3 regions of the Exiguobacterium sp. JMULE1 genome follow, and region 1 is predicted to be linked to each of the others. Evidence: riboswitches for the same ligand, from Rfam matches in the RefSeq annotation. Region 1 holds a riboswitch; each other region holds the start of a gene.
What was found. A riboswitch is a leader RNA that binds a small molecule or an ion and turns the genes downstream of it on or off. The one in region 1 is predicted to bind S-adenosylmethionine.

Region 1 (3,262 bases):
CCAAAGACTTCTTCCGTCATCTCACTGAGTTCTTCAAAACCGAATGAGGTCAAGAACTGACGCGCTTTATAGTTACGTGCCTCCACGTATACTTCGAGTGGGACGGCTCCTTGTCGTTCGAGTTCACGGATCAATCGTCGTCCGATTCCGTTTTGCTGATATTTCGGTAAGACGTACAGACGAATGATTTCCCACGTTCCCTCAACATCAACAGCATGAATGAAACCGACGATTTCCTCATCGATGATTCCGACATAAAAATACTCTCCCCGTGCTTCTTCTGCCGTCCGAATCGCACGAACAACCTCCTCTTGCGGATACGCTTCCTGCACGAAATGCGCTTTCGAGCGCTCGGAATAGATTTCTGCGTACGTATCCAACCAGGATGTGACGGCAATGTCATGAATACGTCCTGCATCGGCTGGAATAGCTTCGCGTATTTCCATAATCGGAACCCCCCTTTGTATTCATACGAATCGACTCATGTACTTTTACCCTCTTCTAGAAAAAACATTCGTTTCCTGCAAAGTTCCACGTAAACAAAAAAGTCCGAAAACCCGCGTAGGGTTCTCGGACTTTTTGATTATGCGAAACGTTTTGCCTGTTCTTCAAGAACTGCTGCTTTATCTGTTTGCTCCCATGGAAGCTCAACATCTGTACGACCGAAGTGACCGTATGCAGCTGTTTGACGATAGATCGGACGACGGAGATCAAGCATGTTGATGATTCCAGCCGGACGAAGATCGAAGTTTTCAGCAACCAATTCGACGAGTTGTGCTTCAGGAAGTTTTCCTGTACCGAATGTATCAACCGCGATTGATACCGGGTGCGCGACACCGATTGCGTACGCGAGTTGAACTTCTGCTTTGTCTGCAAGACCTGCAGCAACGAGGTTCTTCGCGACGTAACGTGCTGCGTATGCAGCTGAACGGTCGACTTTTGTTGGATCTTTACCAGAGAATGCTCCACCGCCATGGCGTGCGTATCCACCATACGTATCAACGATGATCTTACGACCCGTCAATCCAGCATCTCCTTGTGGTCCGCCGATGACGAAACGACCAGTTGGATTGATGAAGAATTTCGTTGCTGCGTCGATGTATTCAGCCGGGATGACCGGTGTGATGACGTGTTCTTTCAAGTCAGCTTGAATTTGCTCAAGCGTAACTTCTTCCGCGTGTTGTGTCGAGATGACGATCGTATCGACACGAACCGGCTCGTTGTTCTCGTTGTATTCGACCGTGACTTGTGTTTTTCCGTCCGGACGAAGGTAGTCGAGTTGACCGTTTTTACGCACTTCTGCCAAACGGCGTGCGAGACGGTGTGAAAGCGAGATTGGAAGTGGCATGAGTTCTGGTGTTTCTTTCGTTGCGTAACCGAACATGAGACCTTGGTCTCCTGCACCGATTGCATCGATTTCTGCATCAGACATGCTACCTTCACGTGCTTCAAGCGCTTGGTCTACACCAAGAGCGATGTCTGCTGATTGCTCATCGATTGATGTCAATACAGCACATGTGTCCGCGTCGAAACCGTATTTCGCGCGTGTATAACCGATCTCACGAATCGTTTCACGAACGACTTTTGGAATGTCGACGTAAGTGGATGTCGTGATCTCACCTGCAACGAGAACGAGACCTGTTGTAACAGAAGTTTCTGCCGCAACACGCGCGTTTGGATCCGCTGCGAGGATTGCATCAAGAATTGAATCCGAAATTTGGTCACAGATTTTATCTGGATGACCTTCAGTGACTGACTCCGACGTGAATAGTCGGCGATTAAGGTTTGTCATGTATGACCCTCCCAAAAAAGAATTTGACGGTGTACTCATTTCCCCTAGTTGAGTGGGACGGTAAAATGAAAAAAACCTTTCCAAGTCCAAAAAATGGTCAGGGAAAGGTTGTGCGTTCTTCCTTTACCCTCTTATCGTTCGAAGTGTTTACTTCGCTTCAGGAGAGCACCTTTTCCCTCATTAATATGTGAATTAATGTAGGACGGTTGCCGGGTTTCTTCGGGCCTTGTTCCCTCCACCTGCTCAGAATAAGAGTATCCGTTACGAATTACATGATATAAAGTTGTAACTACTCTGTCAAGCAAGGTTTCAAATTCTAGTCGAAACTTTTTGAAAGAGATGTTAAACTGTTAATGCTGAAAGCGTTTCCAGATAAATAGAAATCAGCACTAGAAAATGATTGCTCTCTCTTTAGTATGTCATATATAATAAATGTGTCATACTAAATACAGTGAGCCAAAACCAACGTAGGGGAAAGGTGGGGTCAGGATGCCGATGACGGTCCTGAATATCGAAGAACTACTCAAGAAAGAGCATGTGTTCAAACAACTATCTGTTGCTGAACTTGTCGAACATGCGATTCGAAACGAAGAAGGTGTCCTTGCTGAGAACGGCGCATTATCTGTAGAAACGGGGAAATTTACAGGTCGTTCACCAAAAGATAAGTTCATCGTCCGTGATTCTTCCTGCGAGTCTCACATTGATTGGGGTCATGTCAACCAACCAATGGATGGAGACAAATTTGAACAATTGTTGCAAAAGGTTCTTCGTTACATGAACGAAGCTGATCATCTCTACTACACAGAAGCTGCTGCTGGAGCAGATACGCACTTCACCCTTCCGGTCCGTGTGCTCACACAATATGCTTGGCATAACCTGTTTGCCAAACAACTCTTTTTACGCGAGTATCCTGAAGTGGCTGCCTTCGAACCGTTCACGGTCGTCTACGCGCCACATTTCAAAGCAGATCCTGCCGTTGACGGAACGAACTCCGAGACGTTCATCGCGATGTCGTTCGAACACCGAATCGTCTTGATCGGTGGAACGGAATACGCTGGAGAAATCAAAAAGTCGATCTTTTCCGTCATGAACTACCTCTTGCCACAAGAAAACGTCCTTTCGATGCACTGCTCGGCAAACGTCGGACACGAAGGCGACGTCGCCTTGTTCTTCGGTCTATCTGGTACTGGTAAGACCACCCTTTCAGCCGATGATAGCCGTCAATTGATCGGTGACGATGAGCATGGTTGGTCGCACGATGGTGTCTTCAACATCGAAGGCGGATGTTACGCGAAGACGGTCAATCTATCGCGTGAAAAAGAACCGCAAATCTTTGACGCGATCCGTTTCGGAACCGTCCTTGAGAACGTCGTACTCGACGAAGCCCGTCATCCTGATTACGATGATACATCGTTGACGGAAAATACGCGTGCTGCTTATCCGATTACGGCAATCGATAACATCGCTGTT
Region 2 (3,262 bases), 500 kb from region 1:
TGTAGTTAACTAGCATCAGCGAGCACCTCCTCAACGGTTACCTGTGCCTGATCGATGTAGTGTAAGGCACGTTTCACTTCTGTCGTCTCACCGATCAGTTCAACGAGTAATGTGCCGAACGGCGTCTCCTGCAACTCCGTGATGCTACCGTGCAGGATATTGACATCGACGTCGAAGCGTTTTGCGACTTGCGACAAGAGTGGTTGTCCGGTGTGATGTCCAAGGAAGTGAATCTTATAGATTGGATGCGCATTTCGCGACTCGATCAACTGACGAATCGACGCTGGAATCTCGTCATGCATGACGGACCGTACAAAGTTCCGTGCCGTCTCGGTCTGCGGATTTGAAAAGACATCAAAGACCGTTCCTGACTCGATTAGCTTCCCAGCTTCGATGACGGCTACACGATCGCAAATCTCCCGGATGACGCCCATCTCGTGGGTAATCAAAAGAATCGTGATCCCGTACTCTGCATTGATCCGTTTTAATAACTGAAGAATATGATGTGTCGTCTGGGGATCAAGTGCTGACGTCGCTTCGTCACATAAAAGGACGGAAGGTTGCGTCGCGAGTGCCCGGGCGATACCAACGCGCTGTTTCTGCCCACCCGACAATTGATCTGGATAATGATCCGCCTTGTCCGCGAGATCGACGAATTCGAGCAACTCCGTCACCCGACGGCGAATCTCATCTTTCTTGACGCCTGCGAGAACGAGTGGTTTTGCAACGTTCGTAAAGACCGTGTTCGCATTCAATAGATTGAAGTGCTGAAAGATCATTCCAATCCGTTGTTTTGCTTGGCGTAATTTTTTCGGAGACAGTTGCGTTAAATCTTCCCCATCGACCGTCACCGTTCCTGACGTCGGTCGTTCTAACAGATTGACACAGCGGAGCAGTGAACTTTTCCCGGCACCGCTAAAGCCGATGACACCAAAGATTTCGCCTTTCTCGATCGTCAGGTCGACACCGTCTAGCGCTGCAATCGTCTGATCTTTCGTGACGTACGTTTTTTTGACTTGATGAAATGCAATCATTCCGTTTTCCCCCTTCATTCAACAAAAAAGGTCCCTTCTTGAGAAACAAGAAGAGACCTGGATCCGCACAGTGGCAGAATCCACTCCACTCATCTCTCAGACATCTGTCTGATGGAATTGGCACAGTGCTCATAATGAGTCTGTTGCCGAGGTTTCGTAGGGCCAGTCCCTCCACCTCTCTGGATAAGTATTGCGGTATGAAATTCGTATGTGTGTTGTTGCGTTGTTGCTTATGTCGTAAAACTAATTTTTACATTACGGGTCGAAACTTTAAAAGTCAACCAACTTTGCAAAAATAATCCATTTGGCGCATATCGATGGATTTACAAGTTATGAATTAGCTTAATGAACGGATCACGATTCGTCAAGAAAGATTTGACAAGTCATTTTTGGTCGTGCTACCATCGTTTCAATGATTATTCCGACAATTCCAATATGATATTTATCAAGAGTGAACGAGAGACCTGGCTCTATGACTTCACGGCAACCTGCAATTTGTAAGGTGCTCCGACCAGCAAAGCGCGGCTTTGGATGATACGGTGAAAAACTCGTGGGCGTCCAAGCAGTGACGTCGACGAGTTTTTTTCATGAATGGAGGAAAAATAGTAATGATGAACTATCCTGTATTGACTGGTGCTGAAGCGTTTTATTTTCAAGGTGGATCGATCGGCATTCTAATCTGTCATGGTTTTAACGCCACTCCGCAAAGTGTCCGGGACGTCGGTGAGGCATTCGCTGCTGAAGGTTTTACCGTCTATGCCCCGCGCTTACGTGGACATGGAACGAACGTCCGCGAGTTCGAACAATCGACTGCTCGATGTTGGAAGCAAAGCCTGCAAGACGGCTATGAACGTTTACAAGAAACATGCGATCAAGTCTTCGTCATCGGTCAATCGATGGGTGCGACGCTTGCGCTGTCGCTCGCCGCTGACGGGATTCCGTTTGCCGGCATCATTACGATCAATGCCGCACTCTCCGTTCCATCCTATGAATCACTTTCGTTCGAGGACGGTCCAGAGTATTTACCGGAAGGCGCACCGGACATTAAGCGAGCAGCCTTTGAAATCATCTATGATCTTGTTCCGAGCCGTTGTGCGTTCGAACTTGTTCGCCTAATGGATGAAACAAAAGGACGCCTTGGATCGATCCTTCTACCGACATTGATTCTTTACTCAGCGACCGATCACGTCGTTCCACCTTCGAGCTCGGATTATCTGCACCAGCACATCGGAACAAATGATAAACGAAGCTACTGTTTACTGAACTCGTATCACGTTGCGACACTCGATCATGATCAGGATTTGATTGTTCGTGAGACGATTCGCTTTATCGAACAATCGTGTCAGTTTTCGCAAGAAACAGGCTGAATCAAAAAAACAGCTATTCGTTTCCATATGGAAGCAAATAGCTGCTACATCAAAGGACGACCATCATCGGTACGTCTTTTTTTAATTTTCTTGGTGCTGCACCGATTGGAGCGGCTTCGGTTTTCCAGGTACCTCATGGCAATGACGGCAACGTGGCTCATACGATTCCGACGCTCCGACTAGGATGATCGGATCATCATAGTTGGCTGGTTTCCCATCAATCAAACGTTGTGTCCGGGAAGCCGGATCCCCACACGAAAGACAGATGGCTTGTAGTTTCGTCACGAATTCTGCGCGCGCCAGTAATTCAGGCATTTTCCCAAATGGCTCTGCCCGGAAATCTTGATCAAGGCCTGCACAAATGACGCGTTTTCCGTCTTGTGCGAGTGCTTCGATGACTTGTACGATCTCATCATCAAAGAATTGAACTTCATCGATCCCGACGATTTGTGTTTCTTCTGCTACTGCCGCATAAAGATCACGACTCGTCGCCATCGGAATCGCTACGACAGAGTTGCCAACGTGAGAGACAACATGCTCTTCATGGTACCGGTCGTCGATTGCCGGCTTGAATACTTGCACGGGCAGTTTGCCGTACTGCGCCCGTCTGACACGACGAATCAACTCTTCCGATTTCCCGGAAAACATACTGCCACAAATTACTTCGATCCAGCCGTACTGATTTATTACATGCATCATCGTCCGACACCGTCCTCTAAAAATAGTCACTTTAACGAGTATAGCCCGAAACGGTATCGAGAAAAAGGGTTGACTTCCGGAAATCAAAATTCATTTTTTCTTTCCCTAGAATTTTTGTCCTTTCATTCCAACTGCCCCCTATTTCCTGTACACTGAAGAAGA
Region 3 (3,262 bases), 1.9 Mb from region 1:
TCTGCGCATCCTGGTCGTATAAAGCGACCGTCCGTTTTTCCAACCGTTCGCGAATCTCTTCTACCGACGTCCCGTCTTGAATGATTGGATTCAATTGATCGAGGACATTTCGCAAGTTGACGGCCGTCGGTCGTGTCGCGAGTAACGTCGCCGATGTCTCAAGCAAGGCTTGCTTGTAGACCGGAAGCGCCGCTTCAAACCGGTATGCTTCTTGAACGAGCACGAATCCCCCAAATAAACTGATCGCAGGTGCGCCCCGAACGCGCAGTTGTTTAATCGCCTCAACGGCTTGCGCGAGATCAGCAATGACTTCATAGTGCTCTTCCTGCGGTAGACGTGTCTGATCGAGAATCGTCAAGACACGGTCTTCGTAACGGATACTTTGAACGAATGTAGTCATCGGCTAAGTTCCTCCGTTACGTCAAAGTTTCGTAAATCATCGAATGTCCGGCATTCTGTACGGCGTTTGATTAACGCTGTTCCTAGACGGAGAGCGTGACGTTTCCGCTCTAAGCGTTCCGTCGTTGAATTGATTGATTCTAAATCAGCGACCGGTGCTAGACCGATCGTCCGCCGAATCAATTCGCAACCGGCGAAGCCAAGGGCATCCTGCAAGATCGTGCTCAATACATCATCGACGAGTCCTGGTGCCTGGAACGGTTCGACGGCTTCCCGTTCCCATAAGGCACGGAACGTTGAAGCGAACGTCAGCCAGAACGTATCGACATCCTTGATTCGGGCGTCACGTCGTGTAGGGTAATCCGGATATGCCGCGAAGAATAAGTGGGCGATGAACTGTCCGACATCGAATCCAAATGGACCATAAAAGGCGAATTCAGGATCGATGACTTTCGTTTCCGTCGCTGAGGCGAAGATGCTTCCTGTATGTAGATCGCCGTGCAGCAATGCATCTCCTTTCGTGATGAAGAGCGCTTCGAGTTTTGCGACTTCGCGTTTCAACTCATCGTCTGCCCATAGACGTGCCACCTCTTCTTCGAGTCCGACTTCAATCTCGTTCGTCTCCGCGTCATGAAACGGATCCGTGAAGATTAATTTTTCCGTGATGTCGCACAAGTCTGGATTGTAGTACGTTCGGGCGACACGTTTCTTTTCAACCGGACCAAGCGCAAAGTCCGATGTATGGAATAACGTCCGAGCGAGATAAGAACCGATATGTTCCGCAAGCAACGGATACTGTTCACCTGCGAGTAAACCGCTTCGAACGATCGTCAAATGTGAAAGATCTTCCATGACCGTATACGCCTCTTCGTGACTAGCATGAAAAACACGTGGTACGAACGGTACGGCATGTCGCGCGAATTCACGGAGTGCGGATTGCTCGATCCACGCTCGTTCGAGCGATAACGGCCAGCTCTCCCCGACGACCTTCGCATATGGTAATGCTTGTTTTAAAATCAAGCGATGTTCGCCTTCTCGAATCCGAAAGACGAGGTTGAGGTTCCCGTCGCCAATCTCTTCTGCTTCGACGGCTCCATCGCCGATCAGTCCTAATGTCCGAACACGATCAATCGCGTCCTGTTCTGTGAATGCTTTATATGTCATCTCAGTTTCCCCCTATGTGATACACGAAAAAGCGCCTCTTTTCGTCATCGAAAAGAGGCGCAGAAAAGTCACTGCGTCCTCTTATCTCTCAGACGAAACGTCTGTTGGATGTAGCACCGTGCCTAGTGGTCGGTTGCTGCGGCGTCATCGGGCCAATTCCCTCTGCCAACTCGCGATAAGAGTCGTATGTAGTTGTCGTGTGTGATATTGATTTGAATCTTACGCAATCGACTTCCTCGCTGTCAAATCGAAATCAAGCAGAAACGGACATCATTTTTAAGTCATCTATAGAAAGAGTATTTCCAAAAAAATAAATTTTCTAAAAATAGTTTGACAAGTCACGATTCTCATGTAAAAATTGCAATTAGATTTCACAATTTCATCCAATTCTTATCAAGAGCAGACGGAGGGACAAGCCCTACGATGTCGCAGCAACCGACCTTTTGGCACGGTGCTAATTCTTGCAGCTACTAAGCTGACAGATAAGAGTCCACGTTCGAATCATTCATGGTCTCTTGTCGCTGACGAGAGACCATTTTTTTGTTGAAGGAGGAAAGACATGGCTTATATCACTGCTACTTATCAATTGACTGCCCGTGATCGACTCGAGCAGCGCGCTGAACAACTCGCGCTTGGTCTGACAGTCGGTTCTTGGACGGAACTGAATCATCTCGAACAACAACAACTCGCCTCGTTCAAAGGGGAAGTCGTACATACCGAAGAGCGCGATGGCAAAGGATATATCACGATTCGTTATCCGGAACATAACGTGTCGCGCGACTTTTCTGCGATTCTGACGACCGTCTTCGGGAAACTCTCACTCGACGGTGAAATCAAATTAACGGAATTGCTACTACCCGATACATTTACGTCGGACTTTCCAGGTGCGAAATTCGGGATTGAAGGGGTCCGTTCCTTGATCGGTGTCGAAGATCGCCCATTGTTAATGAGCATCTTCAAAGGAGTCATCGGACGCGATTTATCGTTCCTTCGTGATCAACTCGAAGGACAACTCGCTGGTGGGATTGATCTCGTCAAAGACGATGAGATCCTATACGACAATCCGTTGACACCGACGATTGACCGGGCACGAATCGGACGTGAGGTCATCGATGCTCACTTCCACCGGACTGGTAAACGTGCGTTATATGCGATCACACTCAGCGGTCCCGTCTTTACGCTCAAGGATCAAGCCAAGCGATTGATTGACGCTGGAGCGACTGCTTTCTTGCTGAATACCTTCACATACGGACTCGACGTCTTACGCGAACTGGCAAGTGATCCGGAAATCAACGTTCCAATCTTCAATCATCCGGCATATAGCGGTGCGTTGATCGCTAGCCCGAATCACGGAGTCGCAGCTCCTGTCTTACTCGGCACATTACCGCGTGCTGCTGGAGCAGACTTGACGCTATTCCCGTCTCCTTACGGCAATGTCGCTTTGCCAAAGGATGTCGCCCGTGGCATCGCGGTCGAAGCGACCCGTCTCGGTCAGACGAAATCGATCTTCCCGGTTCCTTCAGCCGGTATTCATCCTGGACTCGTCGCTCAACTCGTACGGGACTTCGGTATCGATTCCGTCATCAACGCCGGTGGCGGCGTACATGGTCATCCGCAAGGTGCTGCGGCTGGTGTCACCGCTTTCCGTCAGGCACTCGATGCGGCACTCGCAAATGAATCCCTATCGACGGCAGCATCG

Region 2: another riboswitch for S-adenosylmethionine. It lies ahead of EXW93_RS14460 (alpha/beta hydrolase); the one in region 1 lies ahead of metK (methionine adenosyltransferase).
Region 3: another riboswitch for S-adenosylmethionine. It lies ahead of mtnK (S-methyl-5-thioribose kinase); the one in region 1 lies ahead of metK (methionine adenosyltransferase).

The regions. Positions count from the first base shown of each region.
Region 1 covers NZ_SGWC01000002.1:2,257,618-2,260,879, forward strand. Annotated here, with positions in the region: gene EXW93_RS12070 (GNAT family N-acetyltransferase) at 1-446, opposite strand, end outside; gene metK (methionine adenosyltransferase) at 584-1,792, opposite strand; SAM riboswitch class I at 1,921-2,047, opposite strand; gene pckA (phosphoenolpyruvate carboxykinase (ATP)) at 2,282-3,262, shown strand, end outside.
Region 2 covers NZ_SGWC01000002.1:2,759,221-2,762,482, forward strand. Annotated here, with positions in the region: gene EXW93_RS14450 (methionine ABC transporter permease) at 1-16, opposite strand, end outside; gene EXW93_RS14455 (methionine ABC transporter ATP-binding protein) at 6-1,034, opposite strand; SAM riboswitch class I at 1,121-1,224, opposite strand; SAM riboswitch class I at 1,474-1,575, shown strand; gene EXW93_RS14460 (alpha/beta hydrolase) at 1,643-2,401, shown strand; gene EXW93_RS14465 (thymidine kinase) at 2,483-3,097, opposite strand.
Region 3 covers NZ_SGWC01000002.1:358,424-361,685, reverse strand. Annotated here, with positions in the region: gene mtnA (S-methyl-5-thioribose-1-phosphate isomerase) at 1-400, opposite strand, end outside; gene mtnK (S-methyl-5-thioribose kinase) at 397-1,563, opposite strand; SAM riboswitch class I at 1,642-1,745, opposite strand; SAM riboswitch class I at 1,951-2,052, shown strand; gene EXW93_RS02105 (2,3-diketo-5-methylthiopentyl-1-phosphate enolase) at 2,123-3,262, shown strand, end outside.